2 linked regions of the Variovorax paradoxus genome follow. The protein of the gene in region 1 binds, or shares a complex with, the protein of each later gene. Links are inferred from orthologs where the notes say so. Each region holds a gene or a part of one and is shown on either strand. Other genes may lie near its edges. The genes, in order: trxA and trxB.

The links.
Region 2: the proteins of trxA (region 1) and trxB are in contact, whole or in part, in a crystal structure (PDB 1F6M), measured with the Escherichia coli proteins. The link is inferred for Variovorax paradoxus from one-to-one orthologs.

Annotation. Positions count from the first base shown.
Region 1 is NZ_CP046622.1:2,630,028-2,644,609, reverse strand. Bases 11,807-14,474 are described here. They hold trxA (thioredoxin TrxA), read left to right. Parts: upstream 11,807-12,808; coding sequence 12,809-13,141; downstream 13,142-14,474. Other genes in these bases: rho (transcription termination factor Rho), read left to right, coding at 13,321-14,474; GOQ09_RS12210 (PD-(D/E)XK nuclease family protein), read right to left, coding at 11,807-12,651. Outside these bases: GOQ09_RS12260 (ABC transporter substrate-binding protein), read right to left, coding at 1-98; GOQ09_RS12255 (MAPEG family protein), read right to left, coding at 244-636; recombination mediator RecR, read right to left, coding at 652-1,242; GOQ09_RS12245 (YbaB/EbfC family nucleoid-associated protein), read right to left, coding at 1,250-1,582; dnaX (DNA polymerase III subunit gamma/tau), read right to left, coding at 1,635-3,500; GOQ09_RS12230 (class I SAM-dependent methyltransferase), read right to left, coding at 3,854-4,726; GOQ09_RS12225 (winged helix-turn-helix transcriptional regulator), read left to right, coding at 4,836-5,525; GOQ09_RS12220 (TIGR03862 family flavoprotein), read right to left, coding at 5,556-6,800; GOQ09_RS12215 (UvrD-helicase domain-containing protein), read right to left, coding at 6,797-10,057; more of GOQ09_RS12210, read right to left, coding at 10,054-11,806; more of rho, read left to right, coding at 14,475-14,582. UniProt on the Escherichia coli protein: Participates in various redox reactions through the reversible oxidation of its active center dithiol to a disulfide and catalyzes dithiol-disulfide exchange reactions.
Region 2 is NZ_CP046622.1:1,405,742-1,420,524, forward strand. Bases 4,177-7,045 are described here. They hold trxB (thioredoxin-disulfide reductase), read right to left. Parts: upstream 6,157-7,045; coding sequence 5,197-6,156; downstream 4,177-5,196. Other genes in these bases: GOQ09_RS06520 (DesA family fatty acid desaturase), read left to right, coding at 4,177-4,433; rpmG (50S ribosomal protein L33), read right to left, coding at 4,596-4,769; rpmB (50S ribosomal protein L28), read right to left, coding at 4,781-5,014; GOQ09_RS06540 (Crp/Fnr family transcriptional regulator), read left to right, coding at 6,339-7,013. Outside these bases: GOQ09_RS06510 (M48 family metallopeptidase), read left to right, coding at 1-1,786; GOQ09_RS06515 (RsmB/NOP family class I SAM-dependent RNA methyltransferase), read left to right, coding at 1,815-3,086; more of GOQ09_RS06520, read left to right, coding at 3,219-4,176; GOQ09_RS06545 (DNA translocase FtsK), read left to right, coding at 7,105-9,507; outer membrane lipoprotein chaperone LolA, read left to right, coding at 9,662-10,294; GOQ09_RS06555 (replication-associated recombination protein A), read left to right, coding at 10,317-11,609; GOQ09_RS06560 (branched-chain amino acid ABC transporter permease), read left to right, coding at 11,850-12,779; GOQ09_RS06565 (ABC transporter permease subunit), read left to right, coding at 12,793-13,989; GOQ09_RS06570 (ABC transporter ATP-binding protein), read left to right, coding at 14,009-14,782.

The sequences.
Region 1 (14,582 bases):
TTCGTCTTCTCGAGTTTGGCTTGCGCAAAGACCCGCGGCAGCGCAACTGCTGCGGCAGCGACTGCGGAGGCGGTGATGAGGGTTCTGCGATGGAGCATGGAGCGGTCCTGCGGGCTCTTTGATTCTGGTGAACTGAATCGAGCTTAGGGGTGCGCCCACGTTGCCTGCATCGGGGTCATCCCGTGCGGGTTTTTACGTAAACATGAAGACCTCTACGAGGCCTCTTCCGATGGCTTGGTGCGCCTATCGCGCGACGAAAAGAATCGCGATGTTGACCAGGAATCCGAGTGCCCACACTGCGCTGCGCACGCTGCCGATGCCCTTGATGTACACCGCGATGTAGATCACGCGCAAGACGACATATGCAGCCGCAAGCATGTCGAGCCTTGCCTGCGCCGCACCGAGCTGATGCGCAATGATCACCGCGCCGATGAAGAACGGCAGCCCTTCGAAGCTGTTGGCCTGCGCGCTGTTCGCGCGTGCGCGCCAGCCGCTCTGCTTTGCGGCCCAATCGCGCGGCTGGATGTTGTCGCGCGGCCCGAAGCTGCCGACCTTGGCGATCCATGCCGCCAGGTACGGCAGGCCGCAGGCAATGAACACGCACCAGTAGGCAATCGTCAGCAGTGAAAGAGTCATGTCGGTTGTCTGTGCCTACCTGCGGTCTACCAGCGCATGCGCGATGGTGCCGAGATCGACGTATTCGAGTTCGCTGCCCGCCGGCACGCCGCGCGCAAGCCGTGTCACGTTGAGGCCGCGCTGCTTGAGGGCTTCGCCGATCACGTGCGCGGTGGCTTCGCCCTCTGCCGTGAAGTTGGTGGCAAGGATCACCTCGCTGACCGTGCCGTCGAGCGCGCGGTCGAAGAGCTTCTGCAGGCCGATGTCCTTGGGCCCGATGCCGTCGAGCGGACTGAGCTTGCCCATCAGCACGAAGTAGTAGCCGCGGAATGCACCCGTGCGCTCGAGCGCGGCCTGGTCGGCGGGCGTTTCGACCACGCAGAGCTTGCTCGCGTCGCGGCGCGGGTCCAGGCACACGTTGCAGACCGGCGCCTCGGTGAAGGTGTTGCAGCGCTCGCAATGCCGCACGTTGCCGGCCGCCTGCTGCAGGGCACGCGCGAGCAGCTGTGCGCCTTCGCGGTCGTGCTGCAGCAAATGAAAAGCCATGCGCGAGGCCGACTTCACGCCGACACCGGGCAGGCGGCGCAACGCATCGACCAATGCGTCGAGCGAACTGGCGTCGGCCATCAACGGCTCAGAACGGCAGCTTCATGCCGGGCGGCAGGCCCGGCATGCCGGCCGTGAGCTTGCCCATCTTCTGTTCGCTGGTTTCCTCGGCCTTGCGCACCGCGGCGTTGAAGGCGGCGGCCACCAGGTCTTCGAGCATGTCCTTGTCGTCGGCCAGAAGGCTCGGGTCGATGGTGATGCGCTTGACGTCGTGCTTGCAGGTCATCACGACCTTGACCAGGCCGGCACCCGATTCGCCTTCGACCTCGATGGTGGCCAGCTCTTCCTGGGCCTTCTTGAGGTTGTCCTGCATTGCCTGCGCCTGCTTCATGAGGCCGGCCAGTTGTCCTTTGTTGAACATCGTTGGTCCTGATTGTTGGTTGGAAAAAATGGGGAAGGATAAGAGACGGCGCTCAGGCGGGCTTGAGCGTTCCAGGCACGATCTTCGCATCGAATTCGCGCATCAGCATCTGCACCTCGGGGTCGTTGCGAATCGCCTCTTCGGCCACACGCTGGCGTTCGTCGGCCGCGTGCTTGTTGCGGCGCGCGGGGCTGTCGACCACGCCGCCGATTTCAATCGCCAGCTTCACGCTGTGGCCCAAGGCCGCGAGCGCGTCGGCGAGCTTCTCGCGCGCCGAAGGCTGGTTGAGCAGTTCACGCTCCACGCGCAGTATCCACTGGTCGACGTCGCGCGCCACAAGTTGCGACTGCAGCGCAAGCTCGCGCGCCAGGGCATTGATGCTCTCGGCCGCAATCATCTGCGTGACGGTGGCATGCCAGAAATCGCCGTCTTCGCTGGGGGGAATGGGCGCTGCGGGGGCGCGCTGCCCGTCGGGCCGAGGCACGTCCCGCTGGCCCGGCGGCGGCTGTACGCGAATCGGCACCGCGAGCACCCTGGGGCTGTCTTCGCCAATCGGCGCCTCCGCCGAAGGGGGCGGCCTCGGCGGCCCGCCCTGCCGCACCGGTTCGCTCACCACCGCAAGGCGCTGGCCCGCCGGTGCCGCATCGGCTTGCGGGGGCACCGGTGCGGCAGCCCGAGCGGGTGCCTCGGCTACCGGTGCAACCCGAGCCGCAGGTGCCGCCGTGGGCGCCAAAACCGCCCGTGGGGCGTCATTCAGAGTTTTTTTTTCCGCTGAAGCCGAAGGGGCCGATGAGGAAGTGGCCGCGCCCGAAGGCTTGAAGGCCAGCAGCCGCAGCAGCACCATCGTCAGCGCCGCATACTCGTCGGGCGCCAGGCCCAGCTCGCCGCGGCCGTGCAGGCACAGGCTATAGAGCAGTTGGGTTTCGTCTGCCGGCATCAGCGATGCCAGGCGGGCTGTATCGGCCGCATCGGGGTCGGTGGCCGAATCGGCCGACTCCGCGCGCGAAGGCACCGCCTGCAGCACGGCCATGGCCTGAAGCACGGCCGTCATTTCTTCCAGCGTAGAGGCAGCCGACATGCCGTCGCGCCGCAGCGCCTCGGAGGTATCGACCACCGTTTTGCCGTCACCCAGCGCCAGCGCCTCGATCAGCTTGAACACATGGCCTCGGTCCACGCTGCCGAGCATCTGCCGCACGCCGGCTTCGAGCAGTTCGCCGTTGCCGAAGGCAATCGCCTGGTCGGTGAGCGACAGCGCGTCGCGCATCGAGCCACGCGCCGCGCGAGCCAAAAGGCGCAGCGCCTGCGGTTCGGCCGGTACCTGTTCGGTCTGCAGCACGCTCGTCAGGTGTTCGAGCACCGTTTCAGGCGCCATGGGCCGCAGATTGAACTGCAGGCAGCGCGACAGCACCGTGACCGGCACTTTCTGCGGATCGGTCGTTGCCAGCACGAACTTGAGGTATTCGGGCGGCTCTTCGAGCGTCTTCAGCATCGCGTTGAACGCGGTGTTGGTGAGCATGTGCACTTCGTCGATCATGAAGACCTTGAAGCGCCCCTGCACCGGCTTGTAAACCGCCTGCTCGAGCAGCGACTGCACCTCGTCCACGCCGCGGTTCGAGGCCGCGTCCAGTTCGGTGTAATCAACGAAGCGGCCCGAATCGATGTCCTTGCAGGCCTGGCACACCCCGCAAGGCGTGGCCGTGATGCCGCCCTGCCCATCCGGACCCTGGCAGTTGAGCGACTTGGCCAGGATGCGCGACACCGTGGTCTTGCCCACGCCCCGCGTGCCGGTAAAAAGGTAGGCGTGATGCAGGCGCTGCGTGGTCAACGCGTTCTCGAGCGCCTGCACCACGTGCCCCTGACCGACCATCTCGCCAAAGGTTTTCGGACGGAACTTGCGAGCGAGCACGAGATAAGACATTGGGGGCATTCTAAAAGGCGCGGAGCCGGTCCCCGGCCCTCCCCCGCAATCTAAAAAGCCCTGCCTTTTTCGCGGGATACCGCGGAGCCGGCTCCGCCGGCCGCCGGTATAGCCCGCCAGCAGAGGGGTGGGCGAAGCGACACGAAGTGCGCGCAGCCTGGGGGGTTACAATAAGTGCTGACGGGCCTCCCTGCATGGTGAAGTGGCCAACCGGGTCAGGTGGGGAACCAAGCAGCCCTAACTGCGTAGTCAGTGCCAGGGGTAAGGCTCGTCAACCTAACATCAAAAAACCGCGAGTTCTCAAGACAAGAACTTGCGCGTTGCAAGAGGGGCTCTAAGCCCCACTCCCACCCTCACGCGCTTCCCGCGCCGACCAGCATTTCGCATGGCCCGACGAAGCCTTCGCTGCCTTCGAACTGGCGCAGCGCCTCTTCGATGGCATCCCAGGTGCTCGCGCGCTCGGCCTCATCGAGCCCGACCATCATCTGGTGCAGCGCTCCGAAGGACTCGCGTTCGAAGCGCACGCATTCGGCCGCACTCGCCAGCCGCACCGGCGACGGCACCCGGCGCACTTCGATGTCGCGCAAGCCGGCTTTGGCAAACGCGGCCTCGAGCGCGCCCTCGGCACCGAGCGAAAAGGGCCCGGGCTGACCCGGCAGCGGCGCAGGGAGCCGCGCGCGTTCGCGAATGATCTTCACGGGGATCGAGAAGAACGCGTTGCGCTCGGGGGTCGAGTAGACGACCGCCGACACCCGCCCGCCCGGACGCAAGGCGCGCCGCATGCCGGCAAGCGCGCGCTGCTGGTCGGGGAAGTAGATCAGGCCCACGCGGCTGATTGCCGCGTCGAAGCTGCCGGCAGGCAGCGTGTCGAGCGCCTCGCCGTCGAGTTCGAGGGTCTCGAGGTTCGACAGTCCCGCGGCCTTGGCATCCGCCGCCGCGCGCTCAAGCAAGGCCGGCGCGATGTCGGTGGCAAGCACGTAACCACTGGCGCCCGCGCGCCGCGCGGCACCGATCGACTGCTCGCCCGCGCCGGCGGCAACGTCGAGCACCCGGCTGCCGGGCCCGATGCGGGCCAGATCGAACATGGTTTCCGTCGCATCGCCCAGCCAGCGGCCGAGAAACGGTCCCCAGCGGTGCCAGGCCTCGGCGGCGGCCTGCCACTGAGCGCGCGTGGTGGTCTTGAAGGCGGCGGCGTTGAATGCCGGCGCGGCTGTGGCGGTTTCCATGATGTGTCTCCATCGAGTGAGGGAGTCTCAAGAATGGCCGCGCGGCCCAAGCTTCGCCAGTCCAGAATTTGTACTGGCCTCGGCGCGCCTCAAGGACTAAATTGACGCCATGATCGACTACGGCCAGTTTTGTACTGTGGCGCGCGGCGCCGAGGTGCTGTGCGAGCGCTGGACGCCGCTGGTCGTGCGCGAACTGCTGTGCGGCAGCACGCGCTTCAACGACATCCGGCGCGGCGTGCCGCGCATGTCGGGCTCGCTATTGGCCCAGCGCCTGCGCAAGCTGGAGGAAGTGGGCGTCGTCAAACGGGTTAATGGCGACGGAAGCACGGCCGAATACCACCTGACCGCAGCGGGCGAGGAGCTGCGCCCCATCGTGATGGCGCTGGGCCATTGGGGTGCGCGCTGGATCGGCAGCCGGCTCAAGCGCGACCAGCTGGACGCCGGCTTCCTGATGTGGGACGTCCGCCGCTTCGTGCGGATCGACGAGTGCCCGCGCGCACGCTGCATCGTGATCCACTTCCGCTTCACCGACGCGCCCGACGGCGAGCGGCGGTGGTGGCTGGTCGTCGACCAGGGCAGCGCCGACCTCTGCCGCGACAACCCTGGCGAGGAGCCGACGCTGATTGTCGAATCAACCGTGCGGACGCTGACCGAGATCTGGACCGGCGACCTCGACGCCGGGGCTGCGTTGCGCGAGCGGCGCTTGCGCGTCATTGGCACTGAATCCGATACCCGCGACCTGTGGCGCTGGCTGGGGCGCAGTGTTTTTGCCGACACCCGGGCCGCAGCGCGGCTCTGAGGCTTGCCGCGCCGCAGCCGGGATAAACCGTTAGACGTTCAGCCGTTTGATCGCTCCGCGCGCCGCGGCCGCGCCGCTGGCCATGGAGGCCGTCAGCAGGTAACCGCCGGTCGGCGCCTCCCAATCGAGCATTTCCCCCGCAAGGAACACGCCCGGCAATGCGCTTGCCATGAGCCCTTCGTCGAGTGCATCGAAGCGAACGCCGCCCGCGGTGCTGATGGCTTCATCGATGGGGCGCGCCGCAACCAGGCGCAGCGGCACGGCCTTGATGGTCGCCGCCAATTGGGCAGCGTCTTGCATGGCCTCGCGGTTCAGCACTTCGTGCAGCACACCGGTCTTGATGCCTTCCAGGCCGAGCCGGCTCTTGAGGTGGCTGCTGAGCGAGCGGGCGCCCCGCGGATGGGTGACGGCAGCCAGCACCTGCTCGGCACTTCGGTCGGGCAGCAGATCGAGCAGCAGCGTGGCGCTGCCGTGCGCGGCGATCTCGTCGCGCAGGAATGCCGATGCTGCATAGATCAGGCTACCCTCGATACCGGTGGCAGTCGCAACGAACTCGCCCTTGCGCGCAAAGCGGCGGCCTTGGCTGTCGGTGAATGAAATGGCGACCGACTTGAAGGGCTGGCCCGCAAAGCGGCTGGAGAAATGTTCACTCCACCCTGCTCCATCGAAGCCGCAATTGGCGGGCAGCAGCGGCGCGACGTCGACGCCGCGCGCCTGGAGCCACGGCGCCCAAGTGCCGTCGGAGCCCAGCCGCGCCCAGCTTGCACCACCGAGCGCGAGCACTACCGCATCGGCCTTCACGGTGGCTTCACCGCCCGGGGTGGCAAACCGCAGCGAAGCCGCAGCTATCGGCGCATCTCCGTCGACAAGCCAGCGATGGCGCATATGAAACTGCACGCCCGCTGCGCGCAGCCGCTGCAGCCACGCACGCAGCAACGGCGCGGCTTTCATGTCGGTCGGGAAGACGCGGCCCGATGTGCCCACGAAAGTCTCGATGCCCAGGCCTGCTGCCCATTGGCGCACCTGCTCCGGTCCGAACTGGGTGAGCATGGGTTCGAGCTGTGCGCGCCGGTCGCCGAACCGGCTCATGAAGATGTCAAAGGGCTCCGAGTGTGTGAGGTTCAGCCCGCCGCGGCCGGCCAGCAGGAACTTGCGGCCCACGGAGGGCATGGCGTCGTAGACGTGCACCTGCACGCCGGACGCGCTCAAGACTTCGGCCGCCATGAGGCCGGCAGGTCCGCCGCCGATCACGGCAACGGTATGGGAAAGAGTCATTCGAGATGTACCAGTTCGCCCTGCCCGGTCAGGAACGCGGCGCGCACCGTGGCACCGGGGTAGGCATGTTGCACGGCGGCGCGGTAGCGCTGCATCTGTGCGATGAGTGCCGCGTCGCGCTCGGGGCGAGCGGCAGATTTGTAGTCGAGGATCCACCAGGCGCCGGTGATGCGCTCGCGCACCAGTCGGTCGATGCGCAACGTTTCGCCTTCGTGCACCAGAGTGACTTCATTGCCGTGCCAGTCGATCATGCGCTCATTCCACGCCCATGCCCCGGCGCCGCCGCGAATGCGCTCGGCGAGCACCGCGGCGCCGCGTGCCTGCTGCGCATCGAGCAAGAACTCGCGCGCGGCGGCTCGCACGTGCGCAGCCGGCAAGGGCTCGCCCGGCTCGGCCCATTCGAGCAGACGGTGCATCGCCTGGCCGAACGCGGCAGCGCGCGCATCGACGGTAGTGTCAGCGGCTTTCTTGATAGCCACGGGTTCCTTGACCGCTGGCGCGAGCACCGGCATCTGCTTCATGGGGAAGCTGCCTGTGCCGGAAGCCACCGGCAACACGATCAGCGGCTCGTCGGCTTCGACGGGTTCGCAGATCGATTCGAGCCGCGTCCACCAGCTGCCCTCGTTCGCGCGGGCCGGCTGCACCGACGACAGCACAAGGCGCTCACGCGCCCGGGTGGTCGCCACATAAAGACCGTTGAGCTCCTCACGGTGGCGTGCGCGCTGTTCTTCTTCGAGCAATGTGGTGGCGCAGCCCGGCGGCGTTTTCTCGCTTGCCAGGAACACGAAGCGCGTGGGTGCACTGTCGCTCCCCTTCCATTCGACCAGCACACCCATGGTCTGGGCGCGCGGCGGCGGCGCGTCGCAGTCGAGCATGAGCACGGTGTCGGCCTCGAGGCCCTTGGCGCCGTGTACCGTCAGGAGTTGCACCGCATCTGGCACCGCGACGGACGGTGCCCTGACGCCCCCGGCGCGCAATACGCGCACCAGCGCATAAGGCGTGGCGTAGCGGGCGCCTTCGATCTCGAGCGATGCCGCCAGCAGCCCGCGCAGATTGGCCAAGGCACTCTGTCGCATGGCCGAGGGCATGGCGGCACCGAACCTGGCGAGCACATCGCCATCGTGAAAGATCGCATCGAGCGCATCGTGCGGGGGCAACGCAGCAAGCCAGCGCCGCCACTGCTTGAGCTTGGCGCCCGCCTCGACCAGTTCCTGCGGCAGGTCTTCGCCCTTTTGAATCAACGCGAACCAACTCGACGAAGGTTGCTCGCGCTGGCGCAGCGCCAACTGCACCAGCGCATCGTCGCCGATGCCGAACAGCGGCGACTTGAGCGCGCGTGCCAGGGAGAGGTCGTGCGCGGGCGATACCAGCGCATCGATCAGCGCGACCACGTCCTGCACTTCAGGCGCATCGTGCAGCTCGTTCTTTTCAGGTTGCTGCACGGGAATGTGCCGCTGACGCAGCGCGTCTTGCATGGCGGACAGCCGGTTGCGGCGTCGCGCCAACACCATGATCTGCCGCGGCGGCGTGCCGTCGGCAATGCGTTGCGCCACCCAGCGCGCGGCCTGTTCGCATTCCTTTTGCAGCAACTGCTCTTCGGGCAACACGCGCGGCGTAACGAGGCTGTCGCGCCAATGCAGCATGCCGTCGTCGGCAGGTGCTGCTGCGGCCGTGCTGACTGCATCGCGGTCGATGGGCGGGAGCTTGAGCAGTTCGCCCTCGTCGCTCCGCTCGGTGGTGTGTGCGCGGTAGCCGTCGAATTCTCCCGCCTCTTGCGCGGCCAGCATCGCCTGGTTGACAAGACCGACTACCGCACGCGCGTTGCGGTGGGTGTGGTCGCAGTTGAGCAGTTCGCCGCCCAAGCCTTCGCGCACGAACTTCTTGGCAGCGATGAACACCTGCGGCTCGGCACGGCGAAAGCGGTAGATGCTCTGCTTCGGGTCGCCCACAATGAAGACGCGCGGTGCCTTGCCGCCCGCGCCGGTGTAGGCGCTGAGCCACCCGTAGAGCGCCTGCCACTGCAGCGGGTTGGTGTCCTGGAACTCGTCGATCAGCAGATGGGCGATGCGTGCATCGAGCCGCTCCTGCACCCAGCCCGACAGCGCCGACTGGCCGAGCAGCAATTGCGCGGCCTGCTCGACGTCGTTCATGTCGACCCATCCGTGCGCGCGCTTCACGTCGGCAAAGGCGGAGACGAGGATGCGCGTAAGGCGCGTCATGCGCTGCTGGTAGAGCCACGCCGCGTGCTGGGCCTGCGCCATGCACAGAGTCTGGAGCTCGGCTTCGGCTTCTTGCGCGGCGGGGTATTTCTGCAGGTTCTTGGTGAGCCGGTCTTCCGTCGCGACGAAGAAGTTCTTGCGCAGGTGCGCCAGGGCGGCGGCGCGCGATTCCCGCGGCGGTTCGCCGGTGCCGAACACGTCGATGATCGCCTCGGCGGCCTTCTGCGGCGTCTTGTTGGCCTCTCGGCCGAGCGCTGCGGCGCGATCGAGCCAGCGGCGCCTGACAAGGTCTCCATTCAAGGCATCGGTCGGTTCCCCGAGCCCTGCGAGCGACGGATGCATGGCGCTGAAGTGCTGCACGGCCGACGCCGGATCGGACAGCGAAAACTCGACACGGCGCGTGAGCGCTTCGCCCAATGCCTTGGCGGTCTGCGACCGGCCGTAGGTGGCCACGACGGCGTAGTAGTCGGCCAGCGCCTCCTTGTCGGCCGTCACGGCTTCGAAGAACGGGCGCCAGGTGCGCGCGCGCGCCTCCGCATCATCTTCGAGCAGTTCGTAGTTCGCGGGGAGGCCGAGTTCGCGCAGCACCGCCAGCGGCGCGTTGCGCAAAAGCCCCGCAAACCAGGCGTGAAAGGTGCGGAACTGCACCGGCCGACCGCCTTCGAGCAACCGCCTGTAGAGGCCTTTCAGGCGCGGCACGGCGGCAAGTGCCGCCGGGGGATCGACACCGCGCATCACGAGTTCGCGCACCAGCTCTTCGGGGCTGCGCTCGGCGAACTGCTCCAGCCATTGGTCGAGCCGCTCGCGCATCTCTCCAGCAGCCTTCTTGGTGAAGGTAATGGCCAGGATCTCGTGCGGCTCGCAGGCGGATTCGCCCTCTTCGAGCAGCGCGCGCAAGATGCGGGACACCAGCATCCAGGTCTTGCCCGCACCGGCGCAGGCTTCGACCGCAACGGAGCGGCGCGGATCGCAGGCGACGGTGTAGAACGCCTCGCGCGTGACGTGCCGGCCGTTGTGTTCGTAGGCGGCGCCGTTCATCGGGCAGGCCCTCCAGCCACAGCGTCAGTCGAAGGCGGAGGTTGTTCGATTTCCCAGAAGTCTTTTCTGCAAAGCCCCCGTGCGGCGCAGTAGTCGCAGATGGCGCCCTCCCCCAACGGCGGGAGCGCCGCACCCTCGGCGATGCGGGTGAAATCATCGAGGATGCCCGCGACCAGCGCATCGCGCGCCTCCACCACCACGGGCTGTTCGACGGTCTGCGTGCCGGACGATTTTTCGCCGACGTTCACGTAGGCGGCGCGCAGCGTGTCGTCAGCCACCAGCGCGGCATAGAAGGCAAGCTGCGTGTCCTCGGTCGGATCTTTCACGCGCTCCTTGGTGACCGCGGCCGATTCGGTCTTGTAGTCAATCACGAAGGCCTGGCCGTCGGGCATGCGGTCGATGCGGTCCAGCCGGCCGACCAGCTGCAGGTTGCCCAGCGGCTGCTCCATCCACGGTTCCGATTCGGCGAAGACCGCGCCGCTTGCTTCATGGCCGGCAAGCCACTGCAGGTAACCGTCGCGTACCGCCGGCCAAGCCGCGGCGAACGGCAGGAACTCGGCGTCGGAGAGCGCGAACTCGTGCGTGGCGCGCTCGGCCGCGGCGGTGATGTACGCCACGCGTTCCGCCGTGTCGTCGGTGGGGGTTTTCTTCAGCGCCTCATGAAAGTGGCCCAGCACGGCATGCAGCCAGTTGCCGAAGTCGCGCTTGTCGACCTCGGCGTCGAGCTCGTCGGCACTGCGAAGGCCCAACTGCCGCAACGCGAAAAAGCGGTAGGGACAGCGGCGCAGGTCTTCGTAGACGCTGGTCGAAATGTTCCGCAGCGGCAAAAGCGCTCCAGAGGGCGTCGGGTACAAGGTCGGCTGCAGCGCAACATCGCGCGGCGTGCGTGGGTCCGGCGCCATTTGCAACGCATGGTCGAGTTGCAGCGACTGCACCAGCGGGCTCGGCCGCACGGGCTCGCCGCTGGCATCGGATTGGCGCCAGAGCAATTCGCAACAAGGGTTGCACAAGGCCGCGGCCCAGGCCGAACGTTGCGCGGCCTCGAGCGTTTCGCGCGCGGGCAGGCCGAGTTCTGCGCGTTGGGCGGCGCTCCAGTTGCCAGGTGGCTCGGGCGAGGCAGGCAGGCGCCGGTCGTCGCACCCGGGAATGACCACCGCGCCGAACGCCCGGCCCAACAGCTGGTGCAACGGCAACACCACCACCTGGGGCACGTCGCCGCCGGCTGGCGGCACAAAGCTGGCGTCTTCGAGCACGTCGCGCACCCAGGCGGTGAACTCGGCCAGCGTATGGCGTCCACCGGGAAATTCGTCGTCGTCGCCGTGCGCGCCGGCATCGAGCCACAGGGCACCGATCACCTTGCCACCGGCCATGTCGGCGGCGAGCGGCTCCCACTGCCCGCCGGCTTCGAGCAGCTCGCGCAAGGCGCGAAGCCAGTCTGCGAGCGGTCTGGAACGGGCCAAGGCCATGCGGCGGCCTTCCACGGCTTCGGTGAAAGGCAGCAATGCGATGTCTTGCGGCTTTTCGCTGCGAGCGGCCTGCCCGCACCAGGCCGACCACTCGCGCACGCCTTCGCGCCGCAGTCGCGCCTCGAGCGCCTGAACGGCGAGCGCATCGCCGTCGGCGCTGCTCTTGAGCCATTCGAGCACCTGGTCGCTGCCGGCGTCGTGCGCGCAGGCGCGCAGTGCACTCATCACGGTGGCGGCGGCGCGCGTGGTGGAAAGCTTCCAGCCGGTTTCGTCGTGCGCCGTGATGCCGTGCGCCTGGAGCTGTGCGCCGATGCGGCGCGTGAGCGCGCGGTCGGTGGTGATGAGCGCGACCGGCGCGCGGCCCTCTGCCAAGTGCCGCAGCACGCAGGCGGCGGCCAGTTCCGCCTCGTCCTCCAGGTCGTCGGCAACGTGCGCGCTCGCAGCCGCGGCGGGTGGCGCCGTGGGCACCAGCGAGAGATGAATCGCGCGGTCGCCCCACAGATTGCACAGCGTCTGCGTGAGCGGATCGGTCTGGAAGCCTTCGAGCACGATGAGCGCATCGACCTGCTTACGCACGTTCTCGCGCAGCAGCACATCGGTGGCATAGCCCGAGTTGGCGGCCCAGGCCACCGCAACACGGATCAGCGCGCTTTCGATGCGGAACCACTCCGACTCGCTGCCCGCTTCGGCCACGTGGGCCGCCTTCTGCGCCCATTCGCTGCCGCGCTCTTGCGGCAACGCCGCGGCCGCCAGCGGAGCCAACTGGTAGGCCAGCTCGACCACGCGGCCCGCCAGCGCAAAGCGTTCGGCGGCAAAACCGGCCTGGGAGAGCAGCGCCTGGGCCGTGACCAGGTCGCGCGCCATGTCGAAGGCAATGTCGTAGCCCGTGGGCAAGAAACCGCCCGAACTGCGCGCCCAGTTGCGCGTGGTTTCGAACCGCGGCACGAAGCCCGCGCTGCCGCAGCGCCCCCACATGCCGCGCGCGACTCCCATGAGCTGCGCATAGGGCACCAGGACCACGGTGCGCGCCGCGTGCAGCTGCCGCTGTGCAATAGCGGCGGCAATGCGCGCAACCACGCCGTCGGCGGGGTCGCACCACAGGGCCTGGACGGGGTGGCCTTCGTTCATGTTCTATCGAGAGGTTGGAGGGCGTGGGGCGCGACGCGCAACGGGCTTTTGCTATCGGCGCCATAGCGTTCCCGCACGGCACCCCACCCCTTGGTTTCTGTCACAATGACCAGCACTTTAGCTGCACCGAAACTCTCCGCGCACAAGGACACATCACATGGCCAGCGACCTGATCAAACACATCTCCGATTCTTCCTTCGAAGCCGACGTGCTCAAGTCCAGCCAGCCCGTGCTGGTCGACTACTGGGCCGAATGGTGCGGCCCCTGCAAGATGATCGCACCCATCCTGGATGAAGTGTCGACCGCCTACGAAGGCAAGCTGCAGATCGCCAAGCTCAACGTGGACGAAAACCGCGACATTCCGGCCAAGTTCGGCATCCGCGGCATCCCCACGCTCATGCTGTTCAAGGACGGCCAGCTCGCCGCCACCAAGGTCGGCGCCATGAGCAAGGCGCAACTCACGGCCTTCATCGACCAGCAGCTCGCCTGAGACATTTCAACCGGCCAGCGCGCAATGCGTTGGCCGGGCGATTTTTCCTGTCATAATCTCCCACAGATCACCGGCCCTTTCAGGCAACCGGTTCGAGTTCCCCGGTTAGTGAAGCAGTTCTCGCTTCACGTTTAACCTCCCCCCGTTTTCCGATCGATTACCCCGCGAGGGGTCATTCCATGCACTTAAACGAACTCAAGGCACTCCACGTGTCTGAAGTCCTCAAGCAGGCTGAAGCGCTTGAGATCGAAAACGTCGGCCGCATGCGCAAGCAAGAGCTGATGTTCGCGATCATCAAGAAGCGCGCCAAGGCCGGCGAGCAGGTCTTCGCCGACGGCGTGCTCGAAATCCTGCCCGACGGCTTCGGCTTTCTGCGCAGCCCGGACACCAGCTTCACGGCCAGCACCGACGACATCTACATCTCGCCGAGCCAGGTGCGCCGCTTCAACCTGCACACCGGCGACATGATCGAAGGCGAAGTGCGCACGCCCAAGGACGGCGAGCGCTACTTCGCGCTGACCAAGCTCGACAAGGTCAACGACGGTCCGCCCGAGCAGAACAAGCACAAGGTGATGTTCGAGAACCTGACGCCGCTGTTCCCCAAGGAGCAGATGAAGCTCGAGCGCGACGGCATCAAGAGCGACGAGAACATCACGGGCCGGATCATCGACATCATCGCCCCCATCGGCAAAGGCCAGCGCGCCCTGCTGGTGGCGCCGCCCAAGAGCGGCAAGACGGTGATGATGCAGCACATCGCCCACGCCATCAGCGCCAACTACCCCGAAGTGCACATGATGGTGCTGCTGGTGGACGAGCGGCCTGAAGAAGTGACCGAAATGCAGCGCACCGTGAAGGGCGAGGTCATTGCCTCGACCTTCGACGAGCCCGCCGCGCGACACGTGCACGTGGCCGAAATGGTGATCGAGCGCGCCAAGCGCCTGGTCGAGCTCAAGAAAGACGTGGTGATCCTGCTCGACTCGATCACCCGCCTCGCCCGCGCCTACAACAACGTCGTGCCCTCGTCGGGCAAGGTGCTGACCGGCGGTGTCGACTCCAACGCGCTGCAGCGCCCCAAGCGCTTCCTGGGCGCGGCGCGCAACGTGGAAGAAGGCGGCTCGCTCACCATCATCGGCACCGCGCTGATCGACACCGGCAGCCGCATGGACGAAGTGATCTTCGAAGAGTTCAAGGGCACCGGCAACTCCGAAATCCACCTGGACCGCCGCCTGTACGAAAAGCGCGTGTTCCCGTCGATCCAGCTCAACCGCAGCGGCACGCGCCGCGAAGAGCTGCTGCTCGCCCCCGAGATCCTGCAGAAGACCCGCATCCTGCGCCAGCTCATGTACAACATGGACGAGATCGAGTCGATGGAGCTGATGCTCAAGAACATGAAGGCGACGAAAACGAATGTCGAGTTCTTCGACATGATGCGTCGCGGCGG
Region 2 (14,783 bases), 1.2 Mb from region 1 along the record:
CTACCGGCGCAGCGTTGCGGCGTTTGCCGCACTCGGCTATCTCTGGGTGCTGGCCTGCCTGGCACTTTCCGTCGGCATCATCGCCTGGGTTGCGCTGTCGGCCGGACAGGGACGCTTCAGTTTCGGGCGCGGCTGGCTGGCTCTGTTTGCGTTGGGCCTGCTCTGGGCCACGCTGCGCGCGCTCTGGGTGCGGTTCGACGAACCCGAGGGGCGGGAGCTTTCGCGCGCGGATGCGCCGGCGCTGTTCGAGGCGCTCGACCGCATACGCAAGAAGATCAAGGGCCCGCCGGTTCACCGCGTTTACCTGGACGACGAATTCAACGCCAGCATCCGGCAGGTGCCGCGTTTCGGACTGTTTGGTGGCGCGGTCAATTCCCTCAGCATCGGGCTGCCGTTGCTCATGATGCTGGACCGGCGGCGGCTGCTGTCGGTGCTTGCGCATGAGTACGGACACCTGCGCGGCAACCACGGCAAGCTCAGCGCCTGGATCTACCGCACGCGGCTGTCGTGGCTCAAGCTCGACGCCAGCCTCCAGCGCGACGAAGGCGTGATGGCACTGGTGTCGCAGAGCTTTTTCCGCTGGTACTTTCCGCGTTTTGCGGCTCGCACTTTCGCGCTCGCGCGACAAGACGAGTACGAGGCCGACCGCATTTCGGGCCGGCTCCTGGGCACGACCGTCGCCGCGGCCGCGCTGACGGAAATTGCCATCAAGGCGAGCTGGTATGCCGATGAGTTCTGGGCTTCGCACTGGGCCCGTGCCGAAAGGGAGCCTCAGCCGCCGGGCCCTTTCAAGGCGCTGAAGGAGCTTGCTGCAACGCCGCCCAGCGACGAATTCGCGCGCCGTGCGTTGCGCGAGGCCATGCGGCGCGTCAGCGATCTCGAAGACACCCATCCGGTCTTGCGCGACCGGCTCGAAGCGCTCGGCCAGAAGGCCGTGGTGCCGCCCTGGTCGGCCGAGCCGGCGCTGGGCATGCTGGCCGACAGTACCAAATGGATCGCGCATTTCGACAGCCAGTGGCGCCGCAACCATGCGAGCGACTGGAAGCAGCACCATGCGCACCGGTCCCGCATCCGGGAGCGCGTCGAGCTTCTTGCGGCGCGGGGCGAGCGCAATACGCCTGACGAACTCGTCGAATGGGCCGATTCCGAGCGGCGGCTCGATCCGGCGGCGCCGGTGCGGGTTCGGTACGAACGCGCGCTTCAGGTCTCGCCCGAGCATGCCGGCGCCTTGCGGGGGCTGTCCCAGATGCTCCCCGTGCGCGATCGCGCAGCACGCCTTGCCGTGCTCGAGCGCTTGCATGGATCCAGTGCCGCCAGCCGATGGTGGGCCGCAAAAAGCGCCGTGGCCGCACTCGAGAACCCCGATGCCGGCCCTCACGACGAAGAAGCACTCAAGCTGTGGCGCGGCCGCCTCAAGGAGGCGGAAGAAGCCGAGGCTCGGGCCTGGGAGGAGATCACCGAAACGCCCTTCTTCAGCCAGATCGCACGGCATGACCTGAGCGACTATGAACTGGGCGAGTTGCAGGCGGACCTGGCGCGGTGCCTTCCCATTTCGCGCGCCTGGCTGGTGCGCAAGACGCTGCGCGAGTTTCCGTGGCGCCGTGCCTACATCGTGTTCGTCGACTTGCCGGGCATGGACGACGAAGACCGCTGGCAGCTTTGCCGCCACCTCGAGCACACCTTGAGCCTGCCGGGGGCAGCGCTGGTTCTGTGGGCTGGGCATTCGCCCACGCTGGCCGATATCGAACGGCAGGCTTTCGGGCCGATCTGGACGCGCGGGGCGTAGGGGGCCGTCCGGCTGAGACAATCGGGGCATGCACCCCAAAGCCCTGTTGGAGGCCACCGCCGATCTGGTCGGCCTTGTCCTGAAATTCGATCACCCGGCCGACCAGGTCGTTTCGCGCTTTTTTCGCGACCACCGCGAGTTCGGCCCCCGCGAGCGCGCCACCCTTGCCGAGACGGTCTACACCGTATTGCGCAAGAAGCTCCTGTTCGACCACCTGTCGCCCTCGGGCACCGGTTCGAAGGAGCGCCGCATGGCGATCCTGGGCTTTCATGGCCCACGCGATTTTCTGAAAAGCGCGCTCAACGACACCGAAAAGCGCTGGCTCGACAACTGCGATGCGGTCAAGCCCGAAGACCTGCTGGAACGCCATCGCCACAACCTGCCCGAGTGGCTGGTCGCGCCGCTCAAGGCGCAGCTCGGTGACGGCTTCTGGCCGCTGGTCGAAAGCCTGCAGCAGCCCGCGCCGCTCGATCTTCGAGTCAATGCGCTCACCGACAAGCGGGCGGAAGTCAAGGCGGAGCTTGCCAAGGCTGCTATCAAATCCAAAGTAACGCCGTTCTCGCCATGGGGCTTGCGGATCGACGGCAAGCCGGCGCTGACCAAGCTGGACGCATTCGCCCGAGGCGCCGTCGAGGTGCAGGACGAGGGTTCCCAGTTGCTGGCCCTGTTGCTGGACGCCAAGCGGGGCGAAATGGTGGTCGATTTCTGCGCCGGCGCAGGCGGCAAGACGCTCGCAATTGGCGCCACGATGCGCAACACCGGCCGGCTCTATGCCTTCGACACGTCGGCGCACCGGCTCGATGCGCTCAAGCCACGGCTGGCGCGCAGCAAGCTCTCGAATGTTCATCCGGCAGCCATCGCGCACGAGCGCGATGACCGCATCAAGCGCCTGGCCGGCAAGATCGACCGGGTGTTGGTCGACGCCCCGTGTTCGGGCCTGGGAACGCTGCGGCGCAATCCCGACCTGAAATGGCGCCAATCGGCCAAGTCGGTCGAGGAACTGACGGTCAAGCAGGCGGCCATCCTCCAGAGCGCGGCACGCCTCCTGAAATCAGGCGGGCGTCTCATTTATGCCACCTGCAGCGTGCTGCCGGAGGAAAACGAGGCCATTGCCGAGGCTTTCGGCGCCGCCAACCCCGATTTCGTGCCCCAGGACGCCGCGGAACTGCTGCAGGGCCTGAAGGTGGAGGGTTTCGAGGCCCTTTGCGCGGGTGGCGAGGACGGACGCCGCTACCTGCGGCTATGGCCCCACCGCCACGCCACGGACGGTTTCTTTGCGGCGGTGTGGAACCGCAAATAGGCTCGGCACTCCAAAGTAGGGTAAATCTGCGCTATTAAGGAAGGGTAAAAGGCCTCATTTTGGCCTTGCCACCTTAAAATCGTGGGTTAACTGAAGGCTGCACCTTCGTGTGGCCATGGAGTACTTAATTCAATGTTGATTCCTGACTCTGCCGTTTTGAGCGCGGCCCTCCAGTGGCTCGGTCACGGCTTGTGGGACCTGACATGGTGGCAGATCGTGTTGTACACGCTCGTCACCACGCACATCACGATCGCCGCGGTCACCATCTTCCTGCACCGTACGCAAACGCACCGGGCAATGGATCTGGGGCCGATCCCCTCGCATTTCTTCCGTTTCTGGCTCTGGCTGGGTACCGGCATGGTCACCAAGGAATGGGTCGCCATTCACCGCAAGCACCACGCCAAGTGCGAATCCGAGGAAGATCCGCACAGCCCGCAGGTCAAGGGCATCGACGAAGTGCTCTGGCGCGGCGCCGAGCTGTATCGCGCCGAGTCGAAGAACAAGGAAACGATGGACCGCTACGGTCACGGCACGCCCGATGACTGGATCGAGCGCAACCTGTACACCCGCTACAGCTGGCAAGGCGTGGGCCTCATGCTGGTCATCAACCTGGCGCTCTTCGGCGCGCTGGGCCTGACCGTCTGGGCCGTGCAGATGCTGTGGATTCCCATCACCGCCGCCGGCATCATCAACGGCATCGGCCACTACTGGGGCTACCGCAACTTCGAGGCGCCCGACGCCAGCCGCAATGTCTCGCCCTGGGGCTTGATCATTGGCGGCGAAGAGCTGCACAACAACCACCACACGTATCCCACGTCGGCCAAGTTTTCGGTCAAGAAGTACGAATTCGACATCGGCTGGGTCTACATCCAGATGATGCAGGCGATCGGCTGGGCCAAGGTCAAGAAGGTGCCGCCGAAGATGCAGATGGGCGACATCCAGCCCGTGGCCAACGAAAAGACGCTCGAGGCCGTCATTGCGAACCGCTACGAAGTCATGGCCGGCTACGCCCGCGAAATGCGCCGCGTGACCAAGGCCGAGCTGATTGCGCTCAAGACCAAGGGCGGAGACATCTCGGTGCTCAAGGCGGCCAAGAACTGGCTGCATCGCGACGACGACAAGGTGCCGGCATCGGCCCGCACGCACTTGGTGCAGGCGCGTGCTGCCCACCCGGTGATCGACAAGATGGTCACGATGCGCGAAGAGCTGCGCCAGCTCTGGCTCAACACTTCGCAATCGCGCGAGCAACTGGCTGCCGACCTGGCCGCCTGGTGCCATCGCGCAGAAGCCAGCGGCATTGCCGGCCTGCGCGAGTTCTCTACGCGTCTGCGCGCAGCACGGGCCTGATCGATCAAAAGAGGCGGGGAAACGCGCTCCTTATAAAAGCCGGCTCCGAGCCGGCTTTTTTACGCCCGGTCTTTGCGCCGAGGGGAGGGGAAGAAGGGGGCAACAAAAAACCCCGCTGGGCAAGCCCGGCGGGGTTTTTGTTTGGGTGGAACCAGTGCTGAATTACTTCAGCTTGATTTCCTTGTATTCGACGTGCTTGCGCGCCTTGGGGTCGAACTTCATGATCGACATCTTTTCAGGCATCGTCTTCTTGTTCTTGCTGGTCGTGTAGAAGTGGCCGGTACCCGCGGTGGATTCCAGCTTGATCTTTTCGCGTCCGCCTTTGCTCGTTGCCATGATTCAGCTCCTTAAGCTTGGCCGCGTGCACGCAGGTCTGCGAGCACGGCGTCGATGCCGTTCTTGTCGATCAGGCGCAACGCGGCGCTCGAAACACGCAGGCGAACCCAACGGTTTTCAGTTTCGACCCAGAAACGGCGGTATTGCAGGTTCGGCAGGAACCGGCGCTTGGTTTTGTTGTTGGCGTGGGAAACATTGTTTCCGACCATCGGGCCTTTGCCCGTTACGTCGCATACGCGTGCCATGAGGACACTCTTTCTTGAACAGCTGGCACCGGCGCAACCGTGGAGATTGCAGGTGTTTTGCAGCTTGACCTCGCCAGAAACGGGTGGCGGTACCCCGGCTTGCCGGAACGCTGATGGCCACCACAAGGGCGGCCTCATTTCGGCAAAGCCTTGGATTATAGCCCTTTTGGCGCAGCCCGGGTCTAGAGTGTGCCGTCCTGCTCCAGGAAGCGCTGGGCGTCCAGCGCGGCCATGCAGCCGGTGCCCGCGCTCGTGATGGCCTGGCGGTACACGTTGTCCTGCACGTCGCCGGCGGCAAAAACGCCGGGAATGCTGGTCATCGTGGCGAAACCCTGCAGGCCGGAGCGGGTCAGGATGTAGTTGTCCTTCATTTCCAGCTGCCCCTGAAAAATGTCGGTATTGGGGTGGTGCCCGATGGCGATGAAGCAGCCCTTGAGGTCGATCTGCTCGGTTTCACCGGTCTGGGTGTTCTTGATCCGGATGCCTGTTACGCCGGTGTCGTCGCCCAGCACCTGGTCGAGTTCGTTGTGCAGTTTCAGCACGATCTTGCCTTCGGCCACCTTCTCCTTGACCTTGTCGATCAGGATGGGCTCTGCGCGGAATTTGTCGCGGCGATGAACCAGCGTGACCTTGTTTGCGATGTTGGCGAGGTACAGCGCTTCCTCGACGGCCGTATTGCCGCCGCCGATCACGCAGACTTCCTGTTCGCGGTAGAAGAATCCGTCGCAGGTTGCGCAGGCCGAAACGCCGCGGCCCATGAATTTCTGTTCCGAATCGAGCCCCAGATACTTGGCAGAAGCACCCGTGGCAATGATCAAAGAATCACAGGTGTAAATGCCGCTGTCGCCCGTCAATGTAAAAGGACGCTTGCTTAGATCAACTTTGTTAATGTGATCGAAAACAATTTGTGTCTTGAAGCGCTCCGCGTGTTCAAGAAAACGCTGCATCAGCTCGGGGCCTTGCACGCCATGCACGTCGGCTGGCCAATTGTCGACTTCGGTGGTTGTCATCAATTGTCCGCCTTGGGCAATGCCGGTAATCAGCAGAGGCTGGAGGTTCGCGCGTGCTGCATAAACAGCGGCGGTATAGCCGGCGGGGCCGGAGCCCAGAATCAAAACCTTGGCGTGTTGGGGTGCGGACATGAGTAGAAAACCTAGGATTTGCGCTGCTTCAGCGTGTACATTTTCAGGGTGGTAGCGATATATGTGGAGTATCACCGCTCGGTTCAACACCGGGTGCACGGTGTTTTCAATGCGCGCGATTGTAGTAATCCATCGGCTTGCCGGCGGACGGGCTCCCCACGCGCCGTATCAGGGATTGATAAATGTCGATGCTGTCCAATCTTGAATTGCTGCGGCGCGTTCCGCTCTTTGCTTCGCTGACGTCCTCTCAGTCGTCAAGCATCGCGGATGCGATCGTCAAGAAGCGTCTCAAGCGAGCGGAAATCATTGTGGAGCAGGGCAAGAAGTCCGATGCGCTCTACATCATTCTGACCGGGCGGGCGCGCGTCACCAGCGCCGACAGCCGCGGCCGCGAGGTGATTCTTGCGACGCTGCACCCGGGCGACTACATCGGCGAAATGAGCCTGATCGACGACGAGCCGCATTCGGCCACGGTGCGCACCGAAATCCAGTGCGACGTGCTCATGCTTGGCCGCGACGCGTTTGCACGCTGCCTGCCCGAAAACTCCTCCATGGCCTACAACATCATGCGCGGGCTCGTGCAGCGCCTGCGCCATGCCGACCGCAAGATCGAGTCGCTTGCGCTCATGGATGTGTATGGCCGGGTTGCACGCTCGCTGCTCGAGTTCGCCATTGACGACGGCGCGGGCAACCTCAAGGTGCGCGACAAGATTTCCCGCCAGGACCTTGCGAAAATGGTCGGCGCCTCGCGTGAGATGGTGAGCCGCGTGATGAAGGATCTGGAGGAGCGCGGATTTGTGCAGACGCAGGACGATGGCTCCATGCTCGTCAAGGAACGGCTCCTGTCGCTGACCTGAGTCGTCACCTACGCTCCTGGCGGCCACGTGCTTTTGTTGTAGTGTTCAGGCCTCCAGCCGCCGCTTCCGAGCGCTGGGTGCTGTGTTTCTCATGACCTATTCGCTCAATACGCTTCAATCTTCTTCGGCCGCCGAGGGGCAACCGGTGCGCGTTCGCGCCATGCGCTTCGCTCACGAAATCACGTTGATCGCGGGATTTGCCGCATTGCTGTTCTGGCTGCTCGCCATGCTGAGCTTCACGCCTTCGGACGCAGCCTGGTCGACCTCCGGCACCGGAGGGGAAATCAAGAATTGGGCGGGCCGCATCGGCGCATGGCTGGCCGACGGCAGCTATTTCCTGGCGGGCTATTCCGTCTGGTGGTGCCTGGCCGCAGGGCTTCGGGCCTGGCTGTCTTCTCTGGCCAACTGGCTGCGCGGCGGCGAGGCCGCGCCTGCCGAGCAGCCGGTGCGCGGCCGCTTCAACCGCAGCCGGCTGGCGTTCTGGTTCGGCCTTGTGTTGCTGCTTTGCGCAAGCACCACGCTCGAGTGGTCGCGCCTGTACCGGCTCGAATCGTATTTGCCGGGTTCAGGCGGCGGCGCGCTCGGCTACCTGGTCGGGCCCGCCAGCGTGCGCTGGCTCGGCTTTACGGGCTCGGCTCTGGTGGCCATTGCCGCCGGCGTGATCGGCTCGGCGCTGGTGTTCCGTTTCTCGTGGAGCCTGATTGCCGAGCGCATCGGCGCACGCGCCTACTCGCTGTTTGAATTGCGCCGCGAAAAGCGCGAACTGGCGGCCGACATTGCCATGGGCAAGCAGGCCGCCCGCGAACGCGCGGAAGCCGAGGAGCCCGTGTTCTCGCGTGAACCGGGCGGTGCCGTCGAACCGATGGGGCTCGATGACGACGAAGAGCTGCGCATCGAGCCTCGTCCCAAGCGGCGGGTGCCCTCTCCGCCGGTGCAGATCGAACCTGCGATGACCGAAGTGCCCAAGAGCGACCGCGTCGTCAAGGAGCGCCAGAAGCCGCTCTTCAAGGAACTGCCCGACAGCAAGCTGCCGCAGGTCGACCTGCTCGACGCTGCGCAGGCGCGCCAGGAAACGGTGTCTCCTGACACGCTGGAGATGACCTCGCGCATGATCGAGAAGAAGCTCAAGGACTTCGGTGTCGAGGTGCGGGTGGTGCTGGCCTCTCCGGGGCCCGTGATCACGCGCTACGAAATCGAGCCTGCCACCGGCGTCAAGGGCTCGCAGATCGTCGGCCTTGCCAAGGACCTTGCGCGCTCGCTCTCGCTGGTGTCTATCCGCGTGGTCGAAACCATTCCGGGCAAGAACTACATGGCGCTCGAGCTGCCGAACGCCAAGCGCCAGTCGATCAAGCTCAGCGAAATCCTCGGCTCGCAGGTCTACAACGAAGGCAAGTCCTTCCTGACCATGGGCCTGGGCAAGGACATCATCGGCAACCCGGTGGTGGCCGACCTTGCAAAGATGCCCCACGTGCTGGTGGCCGGTACCACCGGTTCGGGCAAGTCGGTGGGTATCAACGCCATGATCCTGTCGCTGCTCTACAAGGCCGAGGCGCGCGACGTGCGCCTGCTCATGATCGACCCGAAGATGCTCGAAATGTCGGTTTACGAAGGCATTCCGCACCTGCTGGCCCCCGTGGTCACCGACATGCGCCAGGCCGCGCACGGCCTGAACTGGTGCGTGGCCGAAATGGAGCGCCGCTACAAGCTCATGAGCAAACTGGGTGTGCGCAACCTGGCCGGCTACAACGCCAAGATCGACGAAGCCAAGGCGCGCGAAGAGTTCATCTACAACCCGTTCAGCCTCACGCCCGACGATCCCGAGCCGCTCAAGCGCGAGCCGCACATCGTCGTCGTGATCGACGAATTGGCCGACCTGATGATGGTGGTCGGCAAGAAGATCGAAGAGCTCATTGCCCGTCTCGCGCAAAAGGCGCGCGCCGCCGGCATCCACCTCATTCTTGCCACGCAGCGGCCCAGCGTCGATGTGATCACCGGCCTTATCAAGGCGAACATTCCGACCCGCATCGCGTTCCAGGTGTCGAGCAAGATCGACAGCCGCACCATCCTCGACCAGATGGGCGCCGAAGCGCTGCTCGGCATGGGCGACATGCTCTACATGCCCAGCGGCACCGGCTTGCCGATTCGCGTGCATGGCGCGTTCGTGAGCGACGAAGAAGTGCACCGCGTGGTGGCATACCTCAAGAGCCAGGGCGAGCCCGACTACATCGAAGGCGTGCTCGAAGGCGGCACGGTCGATGGCGACGGCGACATGCTGGGCGAGGGCGGCGACGCCGAGAAAGACCCGATGTACGACCAGGCCGTGGAGGTGGTGCTCAAGAATCGCAAGGCCAGCATTTCGCTGGTGCAGCGACACCTCAAGATCGGCTACAACCGCGCGGCGCGGCTGGTCGAAGACATGGAAAAGGCGGGCCTGGTCAGCGCCATGAGCGGCAGCGGGCAACGCGAAATCCTGGTGCCCGCACGCGCGGAATAACCGGCAAAACACCTGCGAGCCCAGGCGTCACGCGCCGACAGGCACGTTGCAAAAGCTGCAATAACGTTGCAAAACTTCATCAAACCCCGCACATGCCGCAATGCGTGGCGGCGTAAGGTCGCGTCAACGCCACTGCTTTTCCGAGGAATCCAAATTGAAATTTCGTCATTGGCTGTTGATCGGCCTTCTCTCATCCGCCAACGCCTGGGCCGGAGGCATGGAGAGCCTTGAAGCCTTCGTGAAGACGGTCAAGTCGGGCCGCGCCGAGTTCACCCAGACCGTTACCGCGCCGCCGCGCGAAGGGCAGCCGGGCCGCGTCAAGACATCGAACGGCACTTTCGAATTCCAGCGCCCCGGTAAATTCAAATTCGACTATCAGAAGCCGTTCGCCCAGGTCATCGTGGCCGACGGCAAGACGCTCTGGCTGTACGACGCCGACCTGAACCAGGTGACGCAGCGTGCGCAGTCGCAGGCGCTGGGCTCCACGCCAGCCGCTTTGATTGCCGCGGCACCCGACGTGCGCGCGCTGCAGGCCGATTTCACGCTTGAGGCCGCGCCCGAGCGCGATGGCCTGCAGTGGGTGAAGGCGACGCCCAAGAACAAGGACGGCCAGTTGCAGAATGTGCTGGTGGGTTTCCAGGGCGACTCCCTGGCGTCGCTCGAAATTCTCGACAGCTTTGGGCAGCGCTCGGTGCTCAAATTCAGCAAGGTCGAAGTGAACCCGGCGCTCAACGCCAATGTGTTCGAATTCAAGGCGCCGGCCGGTGCCGACGTCATCAAGCAATAGCAGATCAGACAGACAGGCAGGTTTGGCCACCAGTTCGCATCAACCCCTTGCCGAGCGCCTGCGTCCGAAGACGCTGGGCGAGGTGATCGGCCAGCAGCATCTGCTGGGGCCGGGCATGCCGCTGCGCATTGCGTTCGAATCGGGCCAGCCGCATTCCTGCATTCTCTGGGGGCCGCCCGGCACCGGCAAGACGACCATTGCGCGCCTCATGGCCGACGCCTTCGATGCGCAGTTCCTGAGCATCAGCGCCGTGCTCGGCGGCGTGAAAGACATCCGCGAGGCAGTCGAGCGCGCCACCGCGGCGCGCGACGGCCTTGAGCAGCAACGGACCATCGTCTTCGTCGACGAGGTGCACCGGTTCAACAAGAGCCAGCAGGACGCGTTCCTGCCGCATGTGGAGTCGGGGCTTTTCACCTTCATCGGCGCCACCACCGAAAACCCGTCGTTCGAGGTCAACTCGGCCCTGCTTTCGCGGGCGGCGGTGTATGTGCTGCAACCGCTCACGGAGGCCGATCTCAAGCAGATCGTGGCCAAGGCGCAGGCCATTCAGGCCGTGCCCGCCATCGAAGGCGCGGCCGTCGATCGGCTCGTCGCCTATGCCGACGGCGATGCGCGGCGCCTGCTCAACACGCTCGAAACGCTGGCCGTGGCGGCCAAGGCCGAGAAGCTCGACAACATCACCGACGAATGGCTGCTGCGCGTGCGCGGCGAGCGCATGCGGCGCTACGACAAGGGCGGCGAGCAGTTCTACGACACCATCAGCGCGCTGCACAAATCGGTACGCGGCAGCGACCCCGACGCCTCGCTCTACTGGTTCGTGCGCATGCTCGACGGCGGCGCCGACCCGCGCTACATGGCGCGGCGGCTGGTGCGCATGGCCAGCGAAGACATCGGGCTGGCCGATCCGCGCGCACTGCGGCTGGCGCTCGACGCGGCCGAGGTCTACGAGCGGCTCGGCACGCCGGAGGGCGAGCTGGCGCTGGCCGAGTGCGTGATCTACCTGGCCATGGCGCCCAAGTCCAACGCCGTGTACACCGCCTACAACGCCGTGCGCGCGCTCATCAAGAAGGACAGCACGCGCCCGGTGCCCATGCACCTGCGCAACGCCCCCACCAAGCTCATGAAGGAGCTCGACTACGGCAAGGGCTATCGCTACGCGCACGACGAGGAGGGCGGTTTTGCCGCCGGCGAGCGCTACCTGCCCGAAGGCCTAGAGGGCCAGGTTTTCTACCAGCCTGTGGAACGCGGCCTCGAGATCCGCATAGCAGAAAAATTGCGCGAACTTCGCCGCCTCAACAGCCAGCACGACGAGTAACCTGCCGCATGCACGCTGGCGTGCGTGCGATGCATGGCTTCACTTACATATAGCATGACTTGAGCGGGTAAACCCCGGTGAGCGCGCACCAAATCGGCGCTGGCGCGTGCTTACAATCCCGCCCACAAATCAGCCAGCGACACATGTTGGCTGGTTTTTTGCTTATCAAGCCAAGGTGCCAAACCGGTGCCACGGTGGGTGAATGGCACCCTGCAACGGTGCAATAAATAGGAACGCGTTATGGAAATATTGCTGCAGCAGATCATCAACGGTCTGGTCCTCGGCAGCATGTATGCCTTGATAGCCTTGGGCTACACAATGGTGTACGGCATCATCAATCTGATCAACTTTGCGCACGGCGAAGTGCTGATGGTGGGGGCGCTTACGAGCTGGACCATCATCGGGCTCATGCAGGAATCGATGCCCGGCACGCCCGGCTGGTTGATCCTCATCATCTCGCTGGTCATTGCCTGCGTGGTGGCCGCCACGCTCAACTTCGTGATCGAAAAGGTTGCCTACCGGCCCCTTCGCAACAGCCCCAAGCTCGCGCCTCTCATCACTGCCATCGGCATGTCGATCCTGCTGCAGACGCTGGCAATGATCATCTGGAAGCCCACCAACAAGGCGTATCCCAACCTGCTTTCGACCACGCCCATCGAGGTGGGCGGCGCGGTGATCTCGCCCACGCAGGTCATGATCCTGAGCGTCACGGCGTTCTCGCTCGTGGTGCTGATGTGGCTGGTCAACTACACCAAGCTCGGCCGCGCCATGCGCGCCACCGCCGAGAACCCGCGCGTCGCGGCGCTCATGGGCATCCGCCCCGACATGGTCATTTCGGCCACGTTCATCATCGGCGCCGTGCTCGCGGCCATTGCCGGCGTCATGTACGCCTCCAACTACGGCATTGCGCAGCACGCCATGGGCTTCCTGCCCGGCCTCAAGGCCTTTACCGCGGCGGTGTTCGGCGGCATCGGCAACCTGGCCGGCGCGGTGGTCGGCGGCATCCTGCTCGGGTTGATCGAAGCCATCGGCTCCGGCTACATCGGTGCGATCACCGGCGGCGTGCTCGGCAGCAACTACAGCGACATCTTCGCTTTCATCGTGTTGATCGTCATGCTCACGCTGCGGCCCTCGGGCCTGCTCGGCGAGCGCGTGGCGGATCGGGCCTGAGGAGCAGCACACCATGAAGAACAGCAAGAACCTCGCTCTCTACATCCTCGGCGTCGTCGCGGTGCTCGCACTGCCGATCTTCCTGCAAAGCCAGGGGAATGCCTGGGTGCGCATCGCCGACATCGCGTTGCTCTATGTGATGCTGGCGCTTGGCCTGAACATCGTCGTCGGCTACGCCGGCCTGCTCGATCTGGGCTACGTCGCCTTCTTTGCCGTGGGCGCGTACCTCTTCGCGCTCATGGGCTCGTCGCACCTTTCAGACACCTTTCCGTGGTTCAAGGCCATGTTCCCGAACGGGCTGCACACCTCGCTGCTCATCGTGATACCGCTGGCATTGGTGGTGGCGGGGGTGCTCGGCGTGATGCTCGGTGCGCCCACGCTCAAGCTGCGCGGCGACTACCTGGCCATCGTGACGCTCGGCTTCGGCGAAATCATCCGGGTGTTCCTGAACAACCTCGACCAGCCGATCAACATCACCAACGGACCCAAGGGCATCACCGCCATCGACTCCATCAAATTCTGGGGGCTCGACCTCGGCAAGGCATGGAAGTTCGACGGCTTCACGATCTCGTCGGTCACGCTCTACTACTACCTGTTCCTTGCGCTGGTGATCGCCACGATCATCATTTCGCACCGCCTGCAGATCTCCCGCATCGGCCGCGCCTGGATGGCCATCCGCGAAGACGAAATCGCCGCAAAGGCAATGGGCATCAACACCCGCAACATGAAGCTGCTGGCCTTCGGCATGGGCGCCAGCTTCGGCGGCGTTTCGGGTGCCATGTTCGCGGCCTTTCAGGGCTTCGTGTCGCCCGAATCGTTCAGCCTCATGGAGTCGGTGATGATCGTCGCCATGGTGGTGCTGGGCGGCATCGGCCACCTGCCGGGCGTGATTCTCGGCGCCGTGCTGCTGGCTGCCTTGCCCGAAGTGCTGCGCTATGTGGCCGGCCCGCTGCAGGCCATGACTGACGGCCGCCTCGACGCGTCCATCCTGCGCCAGCTCTTCATTGCGCTGGCCATGATCGTCATCATGCTGATGCGTCCGCGCGGCCTCTGGCCTTCGCCTGAGCATGGCAAGACCTTGCAGCGCAAGGGCGTGGCCCCGGACGCCCCCGTGGCCCCGGGCTCGCTCCAGACCCATGCGCCCGGCATCGAGACACCCGCCGACGAGCTGCCGGGTGCGGCTTCGCGTCCCATGTCGATCAATCCGTGAGCCAAAGGAAGCAATCAACATGACGACAGACACCATCCTCGACGTTCGCGGAATTTCCAAGCGCTTCGGCGGCCTGCAGGCCCTTTCCGACGTCGGCATCACCATCAAGCGCGGCCAGGTCTACGGGCTCATCGGCCCCAACGGCGCCGGCAAGACCACGTTCTTCAATGTAATCACCGGGCTCTATACGCCCGACAGCGGCAGCTTCGAGCTGGCCGGCAAGCCCTACCAGCCCACGGCCGTGCATGAAGTGGCCAAGGCCGGCATTGCGCGCACCTTCCAGAACATTCGCCTGTTCTCCGAAATGACGGCGCTCGAGAACGTCATGGTCGGCCGCCACATCCGTACCCATTCGGGCGTGTTCGGCGCCATGCTGCGCACGCGTTCGTTCAAGGCCGAGGAAAAGGCCATTGCCGACCGCGCGCAGGAGCTGCTCGACTACGTGGGCATCGGCAAGTTCGCCGACTACAAGGCGCGCACGCTCTCGTACGGCGACCAGCGCCGGCTCGAAATTGCGCGCGCATTGGCCACCGACCCGCAGCTCATCGCGCTCGACGAGCCTGCCGCCGGCATGAACTCCACCGAGAAGGTGCTGCTGCGCGAACTGATCGACCGCATCCGCAAGGACGACCGCACCATCCTGATCATCGAACACGACGTCAAGCTCATCATGGGCCTGTGCGACCGCGTCACCGTGCTCGACTACGGCAAGCAGATTGCCGAAGGCACGCCCTACGACGTGCAGAAGAACGAGAAGGTGATCGAGGCTTACCTCGGCACCGGAGGACACTGAA